Regions from separate parts of the Wielerella bovis genome, predicted to be linked through region 1. Evidence: predicted binding sites of a transcription regulator. Region 1 holds the regulator's gene; the other holds the start of a gene.

Evidence for each region. The regulator FNR, encoded in region 1, switches genes on or off when oxygen is low (the NO sensors DNR and NnrR bind a similar motif). The targets are predictions, from matches to a motif close to TTGATNNNNATCAA.
Region 2: MIS45_RS03025 (cytochrome-c peroxidase) is a predicted target of FNR. The motif match lies at 2,866-2,879, and genes of this name have one in related genera.

What each region holds. Positions count from the first base shown of each region.
Region 1 is NZ_CP092361.1:1,741,928-1,755,919, forward strand. Features, by position in the region: gene MIS45_RS08515 (L-lactate MFS transporter) at 1-1,061, opposite strand, end outside; gene galE (UDP-glucose 4-epimerase GalE) at 1,241-2,257, opposite strand; gene MIS45_RS08525 (sensor histidine kinase) at 2,501-3,937, opposite strand; gene MIS45_RS08530 (response regulator transcription factor) at 4,106-4,786, opposite strand; gene fnr (fumarate/nitrate reduction transcriptional regulator Fnr) at 5,113-5,865, opposite strand; gene hemN (oxygen-independent coproporphyrinogen III oxidase) at 5,984-7,519, shown strand; gene MIS45_RS08545 (RsmB/NOP family class I SAM-dependent RNA methyltransferase) at 7,610-8,875, shown strand; gene MIS45_RS08550 (hypothetical protein) at 8,997-9,596, shown strand; gene MIS45_RS08555 (DUF695 domain-containing protein) at 9,612-10,025, shown strand; gene MIS45_RS08560 (aromatic amino acid transporter) at 10,211-11,434, opposite strand; gene MIS45_RS08565 (adenylyltransferase/cytidyltransferase family protein) at 11,602-12,087, opposite strand; gene MIS45_RS08570 (B3/B4 domain-containing protein) at 12,288-13,001, shown strand; gene MIS45_RS11485 (hypothetical protein) at 13,278-13,355, opposite strand; gene pseG (UDP-2,4-diacetamido-2,4,6-trideoxy-beta-L-altropyranose hydrolase) at 13,446-13,992, shown strand, end outside.
Region 2 is NZ_CP092361.1:587,220-592,975, reverse strand. Features, by position in the region: gene tal (transaldolase) at 1-474, opposite strand, end outside; gene MIS45_RS03030 (2-isopropylmalate synthase) at 710-2,494, opposite strand; gene MIS45_RS03025 (cytochrome-c peroxidase) at 2,966-4,078, shown strand; gene MIS45_RS03020 (transporter substrate-binding domain-containing protein) at 4,549-5,397, opposite strand.

The DNA.
Region 1 (13,992 bases):
AAACCAATCACAAACAATGCTTTACTGCCACTTGCACCAATAGATGGCACGGCAAAATACAGCAGAGAACCAAGTATAAAAAACACAAAATATACATTTTTGCGCCCGATTTTGTCGGAAATGGACGACCAGAAAAAGCGTCCGCCCATATTAAACAAACTCAATAAACCGACAAAACCAGCTGCCGCCGCTGCGCTAATTGCCGCATCTTTACCGACCGATGTTTCTGAAAACAATTCTTGAATCATCACGCTGGCTTGTCCCAGTACACCGATTCCAGCCGTTACGTTCAAACACAAAATCCAAAACAGTAGCCAAAATTGCGGTGTTTTGATGGCGGTAGCGGCGTTTACATGATGTTGGCTAACCAATTTGTTAGCAGATTTGGGCGCAACATAACCTTTGGGTTTCCAACCATCGGCAGGAATCCGAATCGTGAATACGCCAAACAGCATAAACACAAAATAAAAAATACCTAATACAACAAAGGTTTCCCACACGCCCACCGAAGTGGCACTTTTAAAATAATTCATCAGCAATACGGATAAGGGCGATGCCAACATTGCACCACCACCAAATCCCATAATCGCCAAACCTGTCGCCATACCAGGTTTATCGGGAAACCATTTCATCAGCGTGGATACGGGTCCAATATAGCCCAAGCCCAAACCGACACCGCCAATCACGCCATTGCCCAAATACACCAGCCAAATATTGTGTGTTTTCACGCCCAGAGCAGAAATCAAAAAACCTAAACCAAAACAACACGCTGCGACAAACATGGCTTTGCGTGGCCCGACGCGTTCCATCCATGTGCCAAACAAAGCGGCAGATGCGCCCAACACCGCCAAAGCAATACTGAAAATCCAGCCAATGGTGGCAAGCGACCAATCATTGGGAGCAGATTGAGTAATGCCAATTGTTTGTGTGAGCGGTTTATTGAACACGGAATAGGCGTAAATTTGCCCAATAGACAAATGCACCGCCAATGCGGCTGGGGGAACGAGCCAACGATTGTAATTCATCGGGGCGATAGAGCGAGAACGGTCAAGGAAAGACATAGAAACTCTTTGATTTAGTTCAGAAGAATTCGGATTGTAGCAAAGATTATGTCAGGGTGTTAGAAAAAATAGGTTGTATTTTTGAATCCAATATTTTTTTAATGACTATAAAAACAAATTTATTTTTAATAGGCAGCCTGAAAAAACTATTTTCAGGCTGCCTTTAATATAAGCATTACTTATTCATCATAACCATTTGGATTATGTGATTGCCAACGCCATGCATCTACCATCATAGTGTGTAAATCACGTTGTGCTGTCCAGCCCAATTCTGTTTTGGCTTTGCTTGGGTCGGCGTAACAAGTGGCAATGTCGCCAGCGCGGCGTGGTTTAATTGCATAAGGCACGATTTGTCCTGATGCAGCTTCAAATGCTTTGACAATATCCAACACCGAATAACCTACGCCTGTGCCTAAATTGTAAATGTGTACGCCTGATTGTTTGGCTTTGGCATCCAAAGCTTTCAAATGACCGATTGCCAAATCCACAACGTGAATGTAATCGCGCACGCCTGTGCCATCGTGCGTAGCGTAATCATCGCCAAATACCGACAATTCTTTCAATTTACCCGCTGCGACTTGGCAGACATAGGGCAGTAAATTGTTGGGAATGCCATTGGGTTGTTCTCCGATTTTGCCGCTGGCGTGTGCGCCGATTGGATTGAAATAGCGCAATAAAATCACGCTCCAACGTGGGTCGGCGTGTTGCAAATCCATCATAATGCGTTCCATCATGTGTTTGCTGGTACCGTATGGATTGGTGGTTGCGCCTGTTGGACTTTGCTCGGTAATCGGCACAATGCTCGGGTCGCCATACACGGTTGCCGATGAGCTGAACACGATGCTAAATACCCCTGCGCGTTGCATTTCTTCCAATAAAATCACGCTGCCTGAAACATTGTTGTTGTAATAATTTAACGGTAATTGCACGCTTTCGCCTACGGCTTTTAAGGCGGCAAAATGAATCACGCTGTCCACTTGATGCGTGGCGAAAATCTCACGCAAAAGAGGGCGGTCGCGGATGTCGCCTTCGTAAAAAGTTGGTTCTTTGCCCGTAATTTCTGCCACGCGTTGCAAAACTTTGGCAGATGCGTTACACAAATTATCCAAAATAATCGGCTGATGCCCTGCATTGAGCAATTCCACCACCGTGTGCGAGCCGATAAAACCTGCGCCGCCTGTAACCAAAATATTCATGATGTTTTCCTTGTGTTGATGCAGCCTGAAAAATGGTTTTCAGGCTGCCTTTTTGATTATAGTAGATTCAATTTAAATCAGGACAAGGCGACAGCGACCGCCGTGTACACATAGTACATAAGGGAGCTGGCAACGCTGTACTGGTTTAAATTGAATTCACTATAAATTATAGAATCATGTAACCTGTCAGTACACGACCAAAAATGTTCCATAGGTGGTATACTGAAATGCAGCCTGAAACCTTTAATTTTCCTGCTTTTCATTGTCTTCAGGCTGCTCTTCTTGTTGCGACAAACTACTGTGTTTAGCACGCGTAGTTTTAGGCAAAACAAAGTGCATTTTCAAACCATTAGGCTGTACATTTTCCGCGAATAATTTACCACAATGTTGTTCAGCAATGTGTTTAGTAATCGCCAAACCCAAGCCCGTCCCTGTTTTGCCATTACTGCTGTCGGCGCGATAAAACGCGGTGAAAATATGCGGCAACTGCTCTGGTTTGACACCCACGCCGTTGTCCACAATTTCAATGTGCAGATTTTTGCGGTCTTCATACATTTTGATGTGAATCGTGCTGCCTTCGGGGCTGTAATTCATCGCATTGCGAATCACATTATCCAAAGCGCGATATAGATAACTTTCATTGGCATTTAAACACGCATCGGCTTTCAGGCTGCATTTATCAAAAATAATCGTGTGTTGGCGTTGTTCTGCCACCACTTGACTGTCTTCCACCAATTGCTGCACAAATGGCACAATCGGCAAAGGTTCTTTTTCCATCGCCATATTCGCCGTTTCCAAGCGCGATAAAGTCAGCAATTCGCCCACCAATGTGTCCATGCGCGTGATTTCGTTTTCCAAGCGTTGTATATAATCCGTCTGCTTTTCGGGACGTGCTTGAATTAAGCCCAACAAGGCTTGCACACGCGCCAAAGGCGAACGCATTTCGTGGGATACATGGTGCAGCAAATGGCGTTCTTTCTCTACCAATTGTTGCAGTTGTGCCGCCATTTTATCAAATTGTACACCCAAGCTGGCTAATTCATCTTTTCGCTCAATCAGTTGATGAGACACGCGCGTATCCAACTCACCCGCTGCCAAACGGTTCATACCATGTTCCAAAATACTAATAGGGTGCGCAATATTACGTGCCAAAATATACGCCAACAACAAACCAATCAACAAGGTAACACCAATCAAAATAAATTCATGCCACACGGGCGCAAAAGGCAAACCAGGGATAATTAATGTGGGCAACCGTTCCATTTCTTGCTTATCAAAATTGCGTACAAAAAACAGATACTCTTCGCCAAAACCATCATAATAAATAATCGACATATCCGATTTGGGATTTTCCAGCGCAAATTGATAGGCTCGCAAATATTCATCTCGCGAAAACGGGCGATTGAAAATTTCTTTATGCGTGATACTGGATACGATGGCAATGTGTTTAGTAGCAGGATGGTCATGCCAACGTGTGAGCATATCTTTAGTTGCTTGTGCACCCTGCGATTGGAACGTTGCTAACGTGTTGGCAAGCATGATGCTTTCCATATTGCGTCTTTGTTTGGAATGCGTTTCGTTCATGCGACTTTGTATCAGCCAGAATGTGAAACTGGCGATAAAAATCCCGCAGATAATGACCAAGCAGAATGTGGAAAAAATGCGTTGAAAAAGTTTCATAACAATCAAAAAATAAGAGTTAAGGCAGCCTGAAAAATTAGATTTAAATAACAAATTAAGGCAGCCTGAAAAAGATGTTTCAGGCTGCCATTATAGGGGCTAATAATAATTCGTGCACGGTTGGATTTTGCGCTAAATCCGCCCAAATCATCAGCCCCGAGCTAGCGATTAGTTTTTCACAAACAAATAACCTAAACCGCGCACTGTTTGAATCAAAGAAGCATCGCCTAATTTGTGGCGAATGCTGGAAATATGCACATCAATACTACGGTCAAATTTTGCCAATTTGCGGTCAAGTGCTTCTTGCGACAAATTCCCTTTGCTCACAACTTGTCCTGCATGACGCATCAACACTTCCAATAAATTAAATTCGGTGCTGGTTAATTCCAACGTTTGGTCGCCAACAATCGCTTGGCGTTTAGATGGATACAAGGTTACCCCGCTGGCTGTCAGACCGCTACTCGCAGCACCTGATGTATCCACAGGCTGTTGCGAACGGCGCAAAATAGCATTGATACGCGCCAATAATTCACGTGGTTGGCAAGGTTTCGGTACATAATCATCAGCTCCCATTTCCAAACCGATGATGCGGTCAATGTCATCACCTTTTGCAGTCAGCATAATAATGGGGATATTGCTTTGTGCGCGTACAGTTTTTAATACATCCAAACCGTTCATTTTTGGCATCATGGAATCCAGTACCACTACATCATAATTACCTGTCAAAATTTCTTTTGCACCACTTTCACCATCGGGCATGCGATTCACTTCCAAACCTTCAGCAGTTAAATATTCGGTCAGCAATTCCGCTAAAATATCATCATCATCTACTAATAATACGCGACTCATTGTGTGTTTCCTTATGTTTGTGGGAATAGTTGGAATATATCTTAACAGTATTATCTTTACATTCATAGTGGCATGTATGCCAAGTTTGCGCTTTTTTTCATTGTAAAAGTAGAACTTAACATTTCAGGCTGCCTATAGTGAATTCAATTTAAACCAGTACAGCATTGCCAGCTCCCTTATGTACTAGGTGTACATGGCGGTCTCTGTCGCCTTGTCCTTATTTAAATTGAATCCACTATAATAATAAATATAAACAAACAGCGAAAAAAGCTAGGAGCTAATAACAAATTGCCATTAGCCCCTAGCTTTCGTTGTTTATTTAGCATTTACGCCACATGTCTTCTGCCTTCACAGCCTGAAATCATCGCTTGCAACACATCAGGTTGCAAAATTTTAATGTGTTTGTGTTCCACCGAAATCAAACCTTCTTGATTGAAACGCGACAAAGTACGGCTTACCGTTTCCAGCTTCAAACCCAAATAACTGCCAATTTCTTCACGCGACATCCGCAAAATAAAATCATTTGCCGCAAATCCACGCATACGCAAACGGTCGGACAAGTTCAGCAAAAACACCGCCAAACGTTCTTCCGCACGCATATTGCCCAATAACAACATCACATTTTGGTCGCGTACAATTTCGCGGCTCATCAAGCGGAAAAAGTGTAAATTCAACTGTGGCATATGTTTTTGCAATTCTTCCAAACGGTCAAATGGCAATTCACACACTTCGCTATCTTCCAACGCCACCGCATCGCACGCATATTTGTTGATGCTGATGCCGTCCATGCCCACCAATTCACCCGACATGAAAAAACCCGTTACTTGGTCGCGACCATCTTGCGTATTAACAGATGTTTTGAAAAAACCCGTGCGAATCGCAAACAATGAAGAAAACGACTCTCCCGCATGGAATAAATATTCCCCTTTTTTCAATTTTTTACTTTGTTTGATAACCGCGTTTAATTGTCTAAAATCTTCTTCTTGCAAGCCAGCTGGTGCTTCAACAGGCAAACAAACCTCTCTTAAAGAACAATTCGGACATTCATTTTTTTGTGTGATTAAATGTATTTTTGTCATGGCGACAATCCTGTTTTGATGTTTGCAAAATGCAGCTTGATAGAAATCAATGCATTTTTGTTCGAATTGCGCTATTCTAGCAAGTTTTAGTCCAAAACAAAATACAAGCTACTACACAATGAAAACTATTCATATAGCACAACACGACCACACACTTTTTGACTTCGACCGAGAACTGATTGCCAGCCTACCTGCCAATGGTCCGCGTTACACCTCATATCCCACAGCCGACCGCTTTCACGATGGTTTCAGGCTGCCTGAATATACAAAAACATTAGAGAAAACATTAAAAAATAATGATGAACCCGTTTCATTATATGTACATATTCCATTTTGCAATGTAATTTGCTATTACTGCGCGTGCAACAAAGTCATTACCAAAGACAGCAGCAAAGCCGATGAATATTTAACTTATTTGGAAAAAGAAATGGCTTTGCTCAAACCGCATTTGCACGGCAAACACAAATTGGCACAATTACATTTTGGCGGTGGTACGCCCACGTTTTTGAGCGATGAACAATTGGAGCGCGTGTTCAAAATGATACGCGAACATTTTGAATTGCTGCCAGATGGCGAATATTCCATTGAAATTGACCCGCGCAAAGTGAGCCGTGAAAGCGTGTTCAAATTGGGCAAACTGGGTTTCAACCGCATGAGCGTGGGCATTCAGGATTTTGACCCGAAAGTTCAGGCTGCCGTGAACCGCATTCAAACGGTGGAAGAAACCAAAGAAGTGATTGAAGCCGCACGAGCAGCAGGTTTCAAATCCATCAGCGTGGATTTGATTTACGGTTTGCCGCATCAATCGGTGGAAAGCATTAAACCGACTTTGGACACCGTTTTGAACGAACTGAATCCCGACCGTTTGGCTTTGTATCATTACGCGCATTTGCCACATATTTTCAAACCACAACGCCGCATTGACACTGAAACCGTGCCGTCCAGCGAAGAAAAATTGGATATTTTGCAATACGCCGTGCATTTGTTGGACGAAAAAGGCTATGTGTTTATTGGTATGGACCATTTTGCCAAACCCGAAGACGAATTGGCGATTGCGCTGAAAGAAGGTCGTTTGCAACGCAATTTTCAGGGTTATTCCACTTATGCCGATTGCGATTTGGTGGCGATTGGCGTGTCCAGCATTGGCAAAATCGGCAATACATACAGTCAAAATCAACGTTCATTGGAAGACTATTATGCGGATTTGGACGCAAACAAATTGCCGATTATGCGCGGTTTTCAATTAAATGATGATGACGTATTTCGCCGCCAAATCATTCAAGATTTAATGTGTCGCTTTTCATTGAATTTTAATGATTATGCCGATGAATTGGCACAAAGGCAGCCTGAAAACAGCGATTCAGGTTTTGATGCGGCAGAAGTCGCGCACATGAAAAAAATGGCGGAATTAGGCATTATTAGCGATGCTTTATTGGGTCGTTTTGATGCGCCCAAAACGCCATCGTTTAGCGAATATTTTGCCGATGAAATGCCCGATTTGCGCCAACTTGCCGAACGTGGCTTGATTGATTTGCGCGATGATGGTTTAACCGTTACTCCCAAAGGTCGTTTCTTAATCCGCAATATTGCGATGGTGTTTGATTATTATCTGCGCCACAAAGAAACCCACGCAAAATATTCACAAACAGTATGATTTTCAGGCTGCCTTATCGTTGCGAAGGCAGCCTGAAAACATAAAAAACCGTTAAAATACGTCCCATTTTTATCTACACACAAAATTATCATGAACGCAAATCAACTGAACCATACCGCCCAAGTTTTGGAAAATATGCTAACTTTTCAACAACCTGCTGACGCGATAATTTCTGCGTATTTTCGCAATCATCACAAACTAGGACGCGCCGACCGCCACGAAATCGCGGAAACGGCGTTTGCAGCATTGCGCCATTATCAAAAAATTACATCGGCTTTGCGCCGCCCCCACGTTCAGGCGCGAAAAGCAGCATTGGCGGCTTTGGTATTGGGTCGCAGCTTTAATATCAATCAGTTAGAAGATATATTAAACGAAGCAGATGGCGAAAAGGAATTTTTAAGCAGCCTGAAAGCGCGTAAAGCGGAATTTTCAGGCAGCCTGAACACGGTGGCGGAATTACCCGATTGGCTGATTACACGTTTACAAGTTCATTGGGAAGATGAGCAAATTCAAGCCTTTGGGCGCAGCGTGGCACAATCCGCTCCTCTTGATGTGCGCGTGAACACGCTTAAAGGCAAACGCGATAAAATTTTGGCACAACTGCAAACCGAGTTCCCCAAAGCCATCGCCACGCCATACGCGCCGCATGGTATTCGTTTCCCCGACAAACCTGCGTTAAATAAACATGAATTGTTTTTAAACGGCACTTTGGAAGTACAAGACGAAGGTAGTCAATTATTGGCGCACTTGGTGGGCGCGAAACGTGGCGAGATGGTGGTGGATTTTTGCGCGGGTGCGGGCGGTAAAACGTTGGCAATCGGCGCACAAATGGCAAACAAGGGGCGAATTTATGCCTTTGATGTTTCAGAAAAACGTTTGGCAAATTTAAAACCGCGCATGACACGCGCAGGTTTAACCAATATTCACCCTGAACGCATTGAAAGTGAGCATGACCCACGCATTGCGCGATTATACGGCAAAGCTGACCGTGTGTTGGTGGACGCGCCTTGCTCAGGCTTGGGAACGCTGCGCCGTAACCCTGATTTAAAATATCGCCAATCGCCCGAAACCATTGAAAAATTATTGCAACAGCAGCAAAATATTTTGCAGGCTGCCAGTCAATTGGTGGGCGCAGGTGGGCGTTTGGTGTACGCAACTTGCAGTGTATTGCCCGAAGAAAATGAAATGCAAATTGCCGAATTTTTGGAAAATAATCCACAATTTGAGTTGGTCGATTGCAGCGAATTGTTATCCGCACAAAAAATTGATTTGAATACAGGGCAATTTTTAATACTGAATACGGCTGCACATGGTACAGATGGCTTTTTTGCGGCGGTGTTGCAACGTAAGGCATAATTTCCAAGTTATAATCAGTTAAAATAAAGCAAGGAGACAGCGACCGCCGTGTACAAAAATAAGTCCATAAAGAAAACTAGCAATGCTGTATTATTTTAACTGACTATATAAGGAAATCATCATGTTAAACCAATTAATCGAGCATAAACAACAAGCACAAGCCTTTTGGCAAGCATGGCTAGCGGCATATCCCAGTTTCCAAAAATTACCTGCTCGCGAAATCGTGGAACAAAGCAATGATATTTTGCAAGCATATCTGCCCGACATTGCGTTTGAATTGGAAAATGCCAATTTGTCCGCTAGCGACAATGCATTTACACACAGCACCATCGTGTTTACTGCACATGGTGTCATGGACAAATTCATTCAAGTACAAGCGGTTTGTGAGCAAGCTCCCGACAATTTACCTTGTGCCATACGCGGTTTCCGCCAAGCCATGCCAAATCCTGACCAATTTATGATAGGTATGAACGATTTTGATTTGAGCGTGAGTGATATTGTTGTGAAATTGGACGAATGGTGTGAAATGCCTGCGCTGGAAGTGGTGTTTACCAAAACAATTGATGATGAATTTTTGCAGCATGCACAACATATGACGTTTATTATGCTTGACCATGTGTTAGGCGAATGGAACAGCGCGGTTAAACTGGGAACGGTAGATTTTATGGAACAAGCCGATGAGGATTTTGAACCGTTAAGTATGCTGCCTGAAAAATTGTAAACTATGTGGCTGGCAATGGGACGAAATGGTATTTATCCCGAAGAATGTGGCTATGCGGTAGCACAAATTGAAGAAGACGAGGGGCAAGATGCGTTATTTTTCAGACGCAATCAGTCGGCAAACAGTTTATTGGGACGCGCAGACATGGCATGGGTGGTATCCATAACTTGTCAAATTGCGGGAGATGATGATGCTCAGGCTGCCTATGATTTGCAAGATGAATTTGAAGCCTATGCTATTCAAAATCAACAAGGCATTGATACTTTGAGCTTAATGAATTTATCACAAGGCGAACGTACTGTGTTTGCGGTAACGTCTGAGCCAGAAATTTTGTTGGCACAAGCACAGAAATTGTGCGAAAAATTTGCTCATTTGAATGCGCAAGCATATTGTGAATATGACCCAAATTGGGCACATTATCGTCAATGATTTTTTCAGATTGAAATCTTTACGCAATCCCAAAATTGTAGGTTAGATTCTTGAATCCGACATTTTTTATATTTAATAACAATTTATTTTTTAAACTGTTAGATATAAGTATCCAACCTACAAATTTTCAGGCAGCCTGAATAGATTTTGTAACTATTTCAGGCTGCCTTTTTGTATCCAATCAATTAGCCTTTAAATACAGGCAAAATATCTGCCCGACTGAGTAATTGTGCGGCAATATTTATTACGCCAAATGCAAACACCCAGATGACCATGCCCATACCACCATACACGCGATAACCTTTGCCCATACCATGTTTTTTGCGTGATGCATGCAATAAGAGAGCAGGAACCAAACCTGTCCAAACCGCTGCTGCCAAACCAACGTAACCAATCACGGCAACAAAACCCAATGGATACAATAAGCACGCAATCAAAGGCGGTAAAAAGGTAATTGCGGCAGCTTTGGTGCGACCTGCGCGGCTGTTATCAAAACCAAACAAATCACTCAAATAATCAAACAAGCCCAAAGTTACACCTAAAAATGATGACACAATCGCCATATATGAGAAAAATGACAGAATTTTGCCCATGCTCCCTGTGCTGAGAAATTTGGATAATTCTGCAATCAAAACGCCAACATCACCATCAGCTTGAATCACGGGTGCGAAGGCAGAACGCGGTAAATTGCCGTGAATGGCGATTTGCCACAAAATGTAAATAGCAAACGCAATCAACGTACCAATCCACAAGGAACGTGCAACTTTGGGAGCATTACCTTCAAAATATTTGTACAAACTGGATACGTTGCCGTGGAAACCGAATGATGCCAAACATACGGGCAAGGCGGTACCTGCATAAATCCAATATTTAGTATCAGCTGGTGCAACAGAATCCAATAAAACAGGCAGTTGTGCGTGTGATAACAAGCCACCAGTTGCCCAAATAAACGTTAAAACCATACCGCCAATTAATACGCTGGTTAATCTGTCTACCGCCTTGGCTGACCACCATACACAGCCTGCAAAAATCAGAAAGAAGACAATTTGTCCAACCCATAATGCTTGCCCACCCAATGCGTTTGCGGTCAAATTACCACCCACAAAAATATAGGCATAGGTCAGTAAATACAGCACAAAGGCAACGGCAACGCCATTGACAATGTTCCAACCTTGTCCGAGCAAATCGCGCACCAGCGTGTCAAAACTGGCACCACTGGGATAATGTGTGTTCACTTCCAAAATCATCAGCCCTGATGTGAGCATGGAAAACCATGTGTACAACAGCACCAATAACGAGCCGATAAACCATACGCCCGAAGTTGCAGTAGGATTGGCGAGCATACCTGCGCCAACAATCGTACCTGCGATAATCATCGCGCCGCCGAAGAGAGAGGGTTGCTTGTTCATACGTTTTCTTCTTTCTATGTGGTTGATGGAGTCGGTTAAAATAAAAAATACTATAACTTTGTACACGGCGGTTTCAGCCACCTTATTTTTATTTTAAATGACTATATTGATGAATAAAGATTTTCAGGCTGCCTTATAATGCAGCATAAATGCAGCCTGAAAATACATTATCCGCGAATTTTTGCCAATGTTTTGGTGGTAGATGTTTGATGTAAAAATGGAATGCTGTGTACACTACCGCCACGCGCCAAAGTTTCCGCCGCACCAACAATGTTTTCAGGCTGCCAATCGCCACCTTTTACCAACACATCGGGTTGCAGCAAAGCAATCAAATCCGCAGGGGTATCGCTGTCAAACCATGTTACACAATCCACGCTTGCCAATGCCGCCGCGACTGCCGCACGATTTGCTAGTGTATTGATTGGGCGGTCATCGCCTTTGCCTTGCCGTTTAACCGATTCATCGGTGTTTAACGCCAAAATCAAGTACGCGCCCAATGCTCGCGCTTGCGCCAAATAGGTTACATGCCCACGATGCAAAATATCAAAACAACCATTGGTAAACACCAGCGGACGTGGTAAATCGGCTAATTTTTTCGCCAACTGTTCAGGTGGCAAAATTTTGTGTTCAAAATCGGGCAAAGGGTAATTCATAACAAACTTTCGTATCGGAAATCTGGATTATATAGCGGATGCTGCGCGAATTGTAAGATTTTTGTTAATTGGCGTTGTTGTTTGTAAACAGGTTAATACAATCACAAAAAAATCAAAATAGGCAGCCTGAAATGTACTAATTGTTTTTTCAGGCTGCCTTATATTAAAATGTATTTTTTCAAATATATTCAGGTTGATATATGACACAACAATTTATTGCAGAATCAAGTTTTTGGCAACTATTCCCTCAAGCTCAATTAGCAGTTTTGGTATTGGATAATGTGAATAATCAAGGCGAATCCAACGCAAAAATAACAGATTTATTGGCGCACGCAAATGAGGCTGCAAAAAAGCATTTAACTGCCGAACAATTAAGCCAAAATCTAGCAGTAGCAGTATGGCGTGAGGCATACCAAAAATTTAAAACAAAAAAAGGTGTGCGTTGCAGTATTGAAGCCTTATTAAAACGCGTGGAAAATGGTAAGGGGGTAGGCTGCATCAGTCCATTGGTGGATATTTACAATGCAGCAAGTTTAACATTCGCCCTGCCTTGCGGTGCGGAAGATGTGGATACATTTGTGGGCAGCCTGAAATTGCGTATAACTGAAGGTGGTGATGAATTTTTGGCATTGGGCGATGAAGAAAATTCCCCTACTTTGGCAGGCGAGTTGTGTTATACCGATGATGTTGGCGCGGTATGTCGCTGTTTTAATTGGCGTGATGGCAAACGCACAATGGTTACTGAAAATACGCGCCGTGCATTTGTGATACTGGAATATCCCAACAGCAGCCGTGAAGCAGATTTACGCGCAGCATTAGATTTTATCGCTCAACACGTACAAACAGAATTAGGCGCAACGGTTGTACAGCAAGTCATTTTAACGGCAGATGCACCAAGTGTTTCTCTTCTATAATTTTGTTTCAAAAAAAACATTTTAGGCAGCCTAAAAAATAATTTAATCAAATCTACATTATTTTCAGGCTGCCTATGTTTGATACAAAAGCAAGTGTAAGAACCTGTATTCATAAGATTGATTGCTTGATTTTATTGCCAATTTTTGCGGATACAAGGCGACTTTTCATGCCAATATCGAACATATTGGCATGAAAAGTTAACGCAGTAGGCGCATAAAGTGGCGATAAAAGCAAGTTATTAAGATTGTGAATACAGGTTCTAAAATAAATTGTCATTAGCCCCTAAATAAAAAATGAATCGCATCGTCATTTTGTGCGACATATTCTTTGCTTTCAGTACACATTTTGCCCATCTCTTTCGCTTTGGTTTCGCCAACAAGCACTATAAAATCAGGATAAACATATCAAATACCCATATTCAGGCAGCCCGAAAGGACAAAATCATGAAATTCATCATTCGTGCCGATGCATCATTACAAATTGGCAGCGGACATATTATGCGCTGTTTAAGTTTAGCAAAAGTTTTGCACGAACAAGGACATAGCATCCGATTTATTTCACGCAAACACACAGGACATTTAGGCGATTTTGTCGCACAACAAGGTTTTGAATGTATCCTGCTGCCCGAAATTTCGCCAAACACCACTTTTGTCCCACCACAAAACGCATTGGCACACGCCGCATGGCTTGGCACAAGTCAAGAACAAGATATGGCAGAATGTTTACCCTATCTGATTGATTTTTCGCCTGATTATTTGATTTGCGACCATTATGCGCTGGATGCAGAATGGGAACGTGCCGCCGTTGCCGCAACCCATGCCAAATTACTGGTCATAGACGATTTGCATGACCGCCGCCACGTCGCTGATATTTTGCTTGACCAAAACTGGGGGCATTCTGCTGCTCATTACATTGATTTGATTGAACAAAAATGTCATGTATTGGCAGGAACACGTTATGCTTTGTTGCGTGATGAATTTGCCCAATGGC
Region 2 (5,756 bases), 1.1 Mb from region 1:
GCATATGCCACTTGCCACCAATTCGGTCAAAGCGACCAAACCTTCATCGGTAGCAGGTACTTTAATCATTGCATTCGGGCGATTGATGGCAGTATGCAAACGTTTGGCTTCCGCAATTGTGCCAGCCGCATCACGCGATAATTCAGGCGAAACTTCCAAGCTCACAAAACCTGTTTTGCCACCCGTACTATCAAATTCTGTACGACATACATCGCAGGCAGCCTGAACATCGGCAATCGCCAATGTTTCGTAAATTTCTTTGGCATTTTTGCCTTGTGCTTTTAATGCCGCAATTTCAGGCGTGTATAAAGCATCGCCCGAAAACGCTTTTTGGAAAATAGCAGGATTGGACGTTACACCACTGACACCATTGGTCAAAAACGCCGCTAATTGACCACTTTGCACCAAACTGCGTGATAAATTATCCAGCCAAATTTGTTGCCCCAATTTTTTTACTTCGGATAAGATAGCCATGAACTCCCTCTCGTCATTACATCATTTTGTTTAAAAAAGTTTTAGATTATTGTGAATTATATTTTGATTAGGTCAGGTCAAAACGGCACTATCTTTCATCTAAAAATAATTCACCATAATGATAAAAAGTGATTTGGTTTATTTTGCCACAAAATATCATAAATAGGCAGCCTGAAAAAAATATTTTCAGGCTGCCTCTGGGTTAATGGCGGTATAGGTAGCCCTAATATACGGTTTAAATATCGCCTTGAGCTTTGATTTTTTGATTGTTAGACAAACGCGAAAGTGCTGATAAATATGCTTTACTGGTCGCTACCAAAACATCAGTATCCGAACCTTGTCCGTTGGCTACTTTGCCATTTTTGGACAAACGTACCGATGTTTCGCCTTGACTTTCGGCTTCTTTGGTAATCGCATTCACAGAATAAATTTCTAATACTGCACCTGATTGCGCCACGCTTTCAATCGCTTTGAAAATTGCATCAACAGGACCTGTACCCGTTGCTTCGGCGTGTTTTTCTTCGCCATCCAAACTAAATACGATGTGCGCACGAGGTGCTTCGCCTGTTTCTGTGACAACACGTTGCGAAATGAATTTATAGCTGTCTTGCGATAAATTGGACATTTCGTCCGATACCAATGCGTGCAAATCTTCATCAAAAATTTCACGTTTTTTATCTGCCAATTCTTTGAAACGCGCAAATGCGGCATTCAGAGCTTCTTCGCTGCCCAAGTCAATGCCTAATTCGGTTAATTTGGTTTTGAAAGCATTGCGTCCTGATAATTTTCCCAAAGTCAAACGATTGGTTGCCCAACCAACTGATTCTGCGGACATAATTTCATAAGTTTCACGGTGTTTTAGCACGCCATCTTGGTGGATACCACTTTCATGTGAGAAAGCATTGGCGCCTACCACGGCTTTATTTGGTTGCACGGGATAGCCTGTAATCGTAGAAACCAATTTGGATGCAGGTACGATTTGAGTGGTATCAATGCCTGTTTCCAAACCAAATACATCGCTGCGTACTTTCAAAGCCATAACGATTTCTTCTAGAGATGCATTTCCTGCACGCTCGCCTAGTCCATTGATGGTGCATTCAATTTGTCGCGCACCACCTTGTGCCGCTGCCAAAGAATTGGCCACCGCCAAACCTAAATCGTTATGGCAATGTGCTGACCATACCACTTTGTCGCTATTGGGTGTTTTGGCAATTAATTCACGGAAAAATGCTTCGGTTTTATGTGGAATAGAATAACCAACGGTATCGGGGATATTAATGGTCGTAGCACCAGCCTCAATCACAGCACCGCAGATTTCTGCTAAAAATGGAATTTCTGAACGCAATGCATCTTCACACGAAAATTCCACGTCATCGGTATATTCTTTGGCAATTTTAATAGCTTTTACTGCCGTTTCAATGACTTGTTTGGGCTGCATTTTCAGCTTGTGTTCCATGTGGATTGGGCTGGTGGCAATGAAAGTATGAATACGGCGTTTTTGTGCGGGTGCAATCGCTTCACCTGCACGGCGAATATCGCGTTCAACTGCACGGCAAAGTGAGCAAACAGTTGAATTTTTGATATTTTTCGCAATTTCATGTACCGCTTCCCAATCGCCATCACTGGCAGCGGCAAAACCTGCTTCAATCACGTCCACACCCATTTTTTCTAATTGGCGTGCAATGCGTAATTTTTCTTCTTTGGTCATAGCTGCACCAGGGGATTGCTCGCCATCGCGCAGAGTGGTATCAAAAATAATAATGCGGTTGCTCGTATTCATGATGGGTTTGTCCAATTCAGGTTGTTGTTTAATAAATGCGTTCAAATCCAAAGATTTGCCTTGATGCTGTGCTAATTCGGATAATTTTTGCAACTGTGCCAAAGGCAAAGAACCTCGCGTACGCCATTTATAAATAGCAGCAGTGCTGGCAGCATTTTTAGGGTCGTATTGCTTTAAAGCTTCAGCAAGTGCGTTGACGCCACCAAAATAAGCGATTAATTGTTCAATGTCTAGTTGCATGATAATTTGTCCAAATTGAATTTCTTATTGTGGATTATACTGATTTTGGACAATATGGCAATAGTATTTTTGATAAACCGTCCAGTTTTATTTTTGAAAATTGGTTTATTAGACATTATGTCTATAATGGGTATCATCGGTTGGAATAAAACTAAACAACAAGGTAGCGGTAATTACTGTGTACAAATAAGTACATAAGGTAACTGGCAATGTGGTGTTATTTTTATTTTAACTAACTATAAATGATTGGTATTCTATTGAAAATTTATTGATTCTAAAATGAAATTTAGAGAACTTGCTAGATTTGGCATTTCAGGCTACCTTTTATATTTATATGACATATATAGTAAAAACCTATCAAAAAATATTGTTTGATATTTGTCAAAAAGAGATTTTATTAAGACCTTGTATGATGTAAAAAAATTCAATATTCCGTTGTTATTTTCACAATCCCGTTTTAAAGGAAACATCATGAACCACAAAACCACAGCTTTTTCTCTTTTGTTCACAATGTTGGCATTGGGTGCCTGTACGGAACCGCTACCTGCACCATCAAGCGCATCAAGTGCATCAACAGCTTCTTCTAGTGTTAATAGCCAATCTGTTTCAGCAGAAGATGCGCAATTGCTGAAACAAGCACAATCATTTTTTCAACCACTGCCAAGTTTAGAAGAAACTAAAAAATCTTATGCTTATACAGATGAGCAAGTGAAATTGGGTCAGCAGTTGTGGTATGAGCCACGTTTATCGGTTAATGATAGCCAAAGTTGTAATACTTGCCATAGTTTGACAAATTTTGGTGCCGATGACCGCATGACACCAACCAGTGAAGGTGCACACAAAGGAGTTTTTGGTGCGCGTAATTCGCCTACTGCATTAAATGCTTTTTTGCTTACTTCACAATTTTGGGATGGTCGTGCAGAAACAGTAGAAGAGCAAGCCAAAGGACCTTTGGTTAATCCTAAAGAAATGGCAATGCCTGATTTGGATGCGGTAGCGAAAAAAGTAGAAAGCATTCAAGGCTATGCAGATTCATTTAAAACAGCTTATGCTGACCAAGGTGGTAAGCCAACGATTGATAATATTGCGCATGCGATTGGTGCATTTGAACGAACCTTGCTGACACCTAGTAAATGGGATAATTATTTGAAAGGTGATGTGAATGCCTTGAATGAACAAGAAAAACGCGGCGTGAAAGCTTTCATAGATAATGCGTGTATTACTTGCCATACAGGTGCTACTTTGAGTAATGGCACATTCCAAAAATTTGGTTTAGTTAAAGGTCCTTACTGGAATTTTATTGACAGCAAAGAACCACACGATGAAGGTTTGTTTGAAGTTACACAAAAAGATTCGGATAAATATTTTTTCCGTGTACCTGGTTTGCGTAATGTGGCAAAAACCGCACCTTATTTCCATAATGGAGCTACGCCAGATTTAGCAACTGCGGTCAGTGTGATGGCTGAAACTCAATTAGGTAAAACGTTATCACAACAAGAAGTTGAAGATATTGTTGCATTTTTGAATACATTGACTGGTGAGGTGCCTGCTGATGCATTAAAAGTACCTGAATTACCAGAGTAATAGTAATTAAGCACCTGTATTCATTATCTTAATAGCTTGCTTTTATTGCTATTTTATGTGAATACAGGTTCTAGGCTATAGTCGTTTCAAATTATAGTGGATTCAATTTAAATCAGGACAAGGCGACAGCGACTGCCGTGTACACATACGAAACCTTTGCAAAACCCTATTTTTTGAACTTTTTGAAAAAATAAATTTCTTAAAATTCAAAAAATTAAAATTTTTCAATGTCAAATTTTAGGAGTTTTGCAAAAGTTTCAGTACATAAGAGAGCTGGCAACGCTGTACTGGTTTAAATTGAATTCACTATACCATTGTACACGGCGGTCGCTGTCACCTTGTTTGTGTTAATTTGAAACAACAATAGATTTTGCAAAGATTTTGACCTAAAAATGATAGGGCAGATATGAAATCCGCCCTTGTATTAGTTTAAAATAGATTTACACAAGTTACAGGCTACCCTAGACATTTTATTTTGTGCTATCTTGGTCAAACCATTTTTTCAGTAATTGGTCGTATGTGCCATTTTCTTTGACTATTTTCAGACCTTGATTAATTTTATCTCGTAATTCGGTATTACCTTTTTTCACAGCAAATGCAATATATTTAGGTTTGTCGCCCAAAGAAATAGCACGTGTTTTAATTTCAGGAGTTTTTGCATCATAATACTGCAAAATACGACTATCACCCAAGGTACCAATAGCTTTTCCATTGTACATAGCTGCCAAAGAAAGGTAAAAACTATCTGCCTTTTCTACTCTATCTGCTGAACCTGCTAATTCTTGAGCAGTAGCAACCGCTGTGCTACTACCACCATTGACAGCAATACGTTTGCCATTTAAATCGCTTATTGATTTTAAAGCGGCATTTTCAGGTGTATCTAAAATATAAACTTCACGTACAAAATCCAAAAACGGTTCGCTGAAATCCATTTTTTCCATGCGTTCAGGAGAAACAGATAAAGCTGATGCCAAAATACTAAAACGCTCGCTGTTCAAATCTGCTTCCAAAGCATTGCGTGGTGTATGAATGAAGACCACATTAAATTGAGCTGCTTTACCAATTTCTTCCAGTAATTCTACTTCAAATCCAATGGGATGACCTTTTTCATCTTTAAATTCAAACGGTTCATAGCTTACTTCAGAACCAACCATATAAGTTGGAAAATCAGGATTAGCTTGATTGGTCGCACTTGCTGTTTGAACAGATGCGTTTGGAGTAGCAGGTGTGGTATTTTGTTCAGTGGTTGTTGATTCTCCAGAGCAAGCAGATAAGCCAATTCCTAATACTAAAATAGTTAAGTATTTTAATTTTTTCATGTTATTCACCTCTTAAATGTTTTCAAAATTAAGAGCCTGTATTCATAAACTTCATAGTTTGCTTTTATGCCAATAGTTCCTAGTATGAGAATTTACCTTGAATTTACAAGAATTAGCAACAAAATCAAGCTTTCAATCTTACGAATATAGGTTCCAAAAATGCACACTATTTATGTTAATGTGCCAACTTATTAAACTATAAGCATATTATGCTAGGGGCTAATGACTATTCGGATGCGATATTGGTTTTGCAGATAACGCCGAATTCAAGGCAAAAATGCAAGCCAATGTTATCCATTAACGAACATTTTTAACGCAGAATTGGGCTTGTTAACACAAAATCTGACCACACACGAATT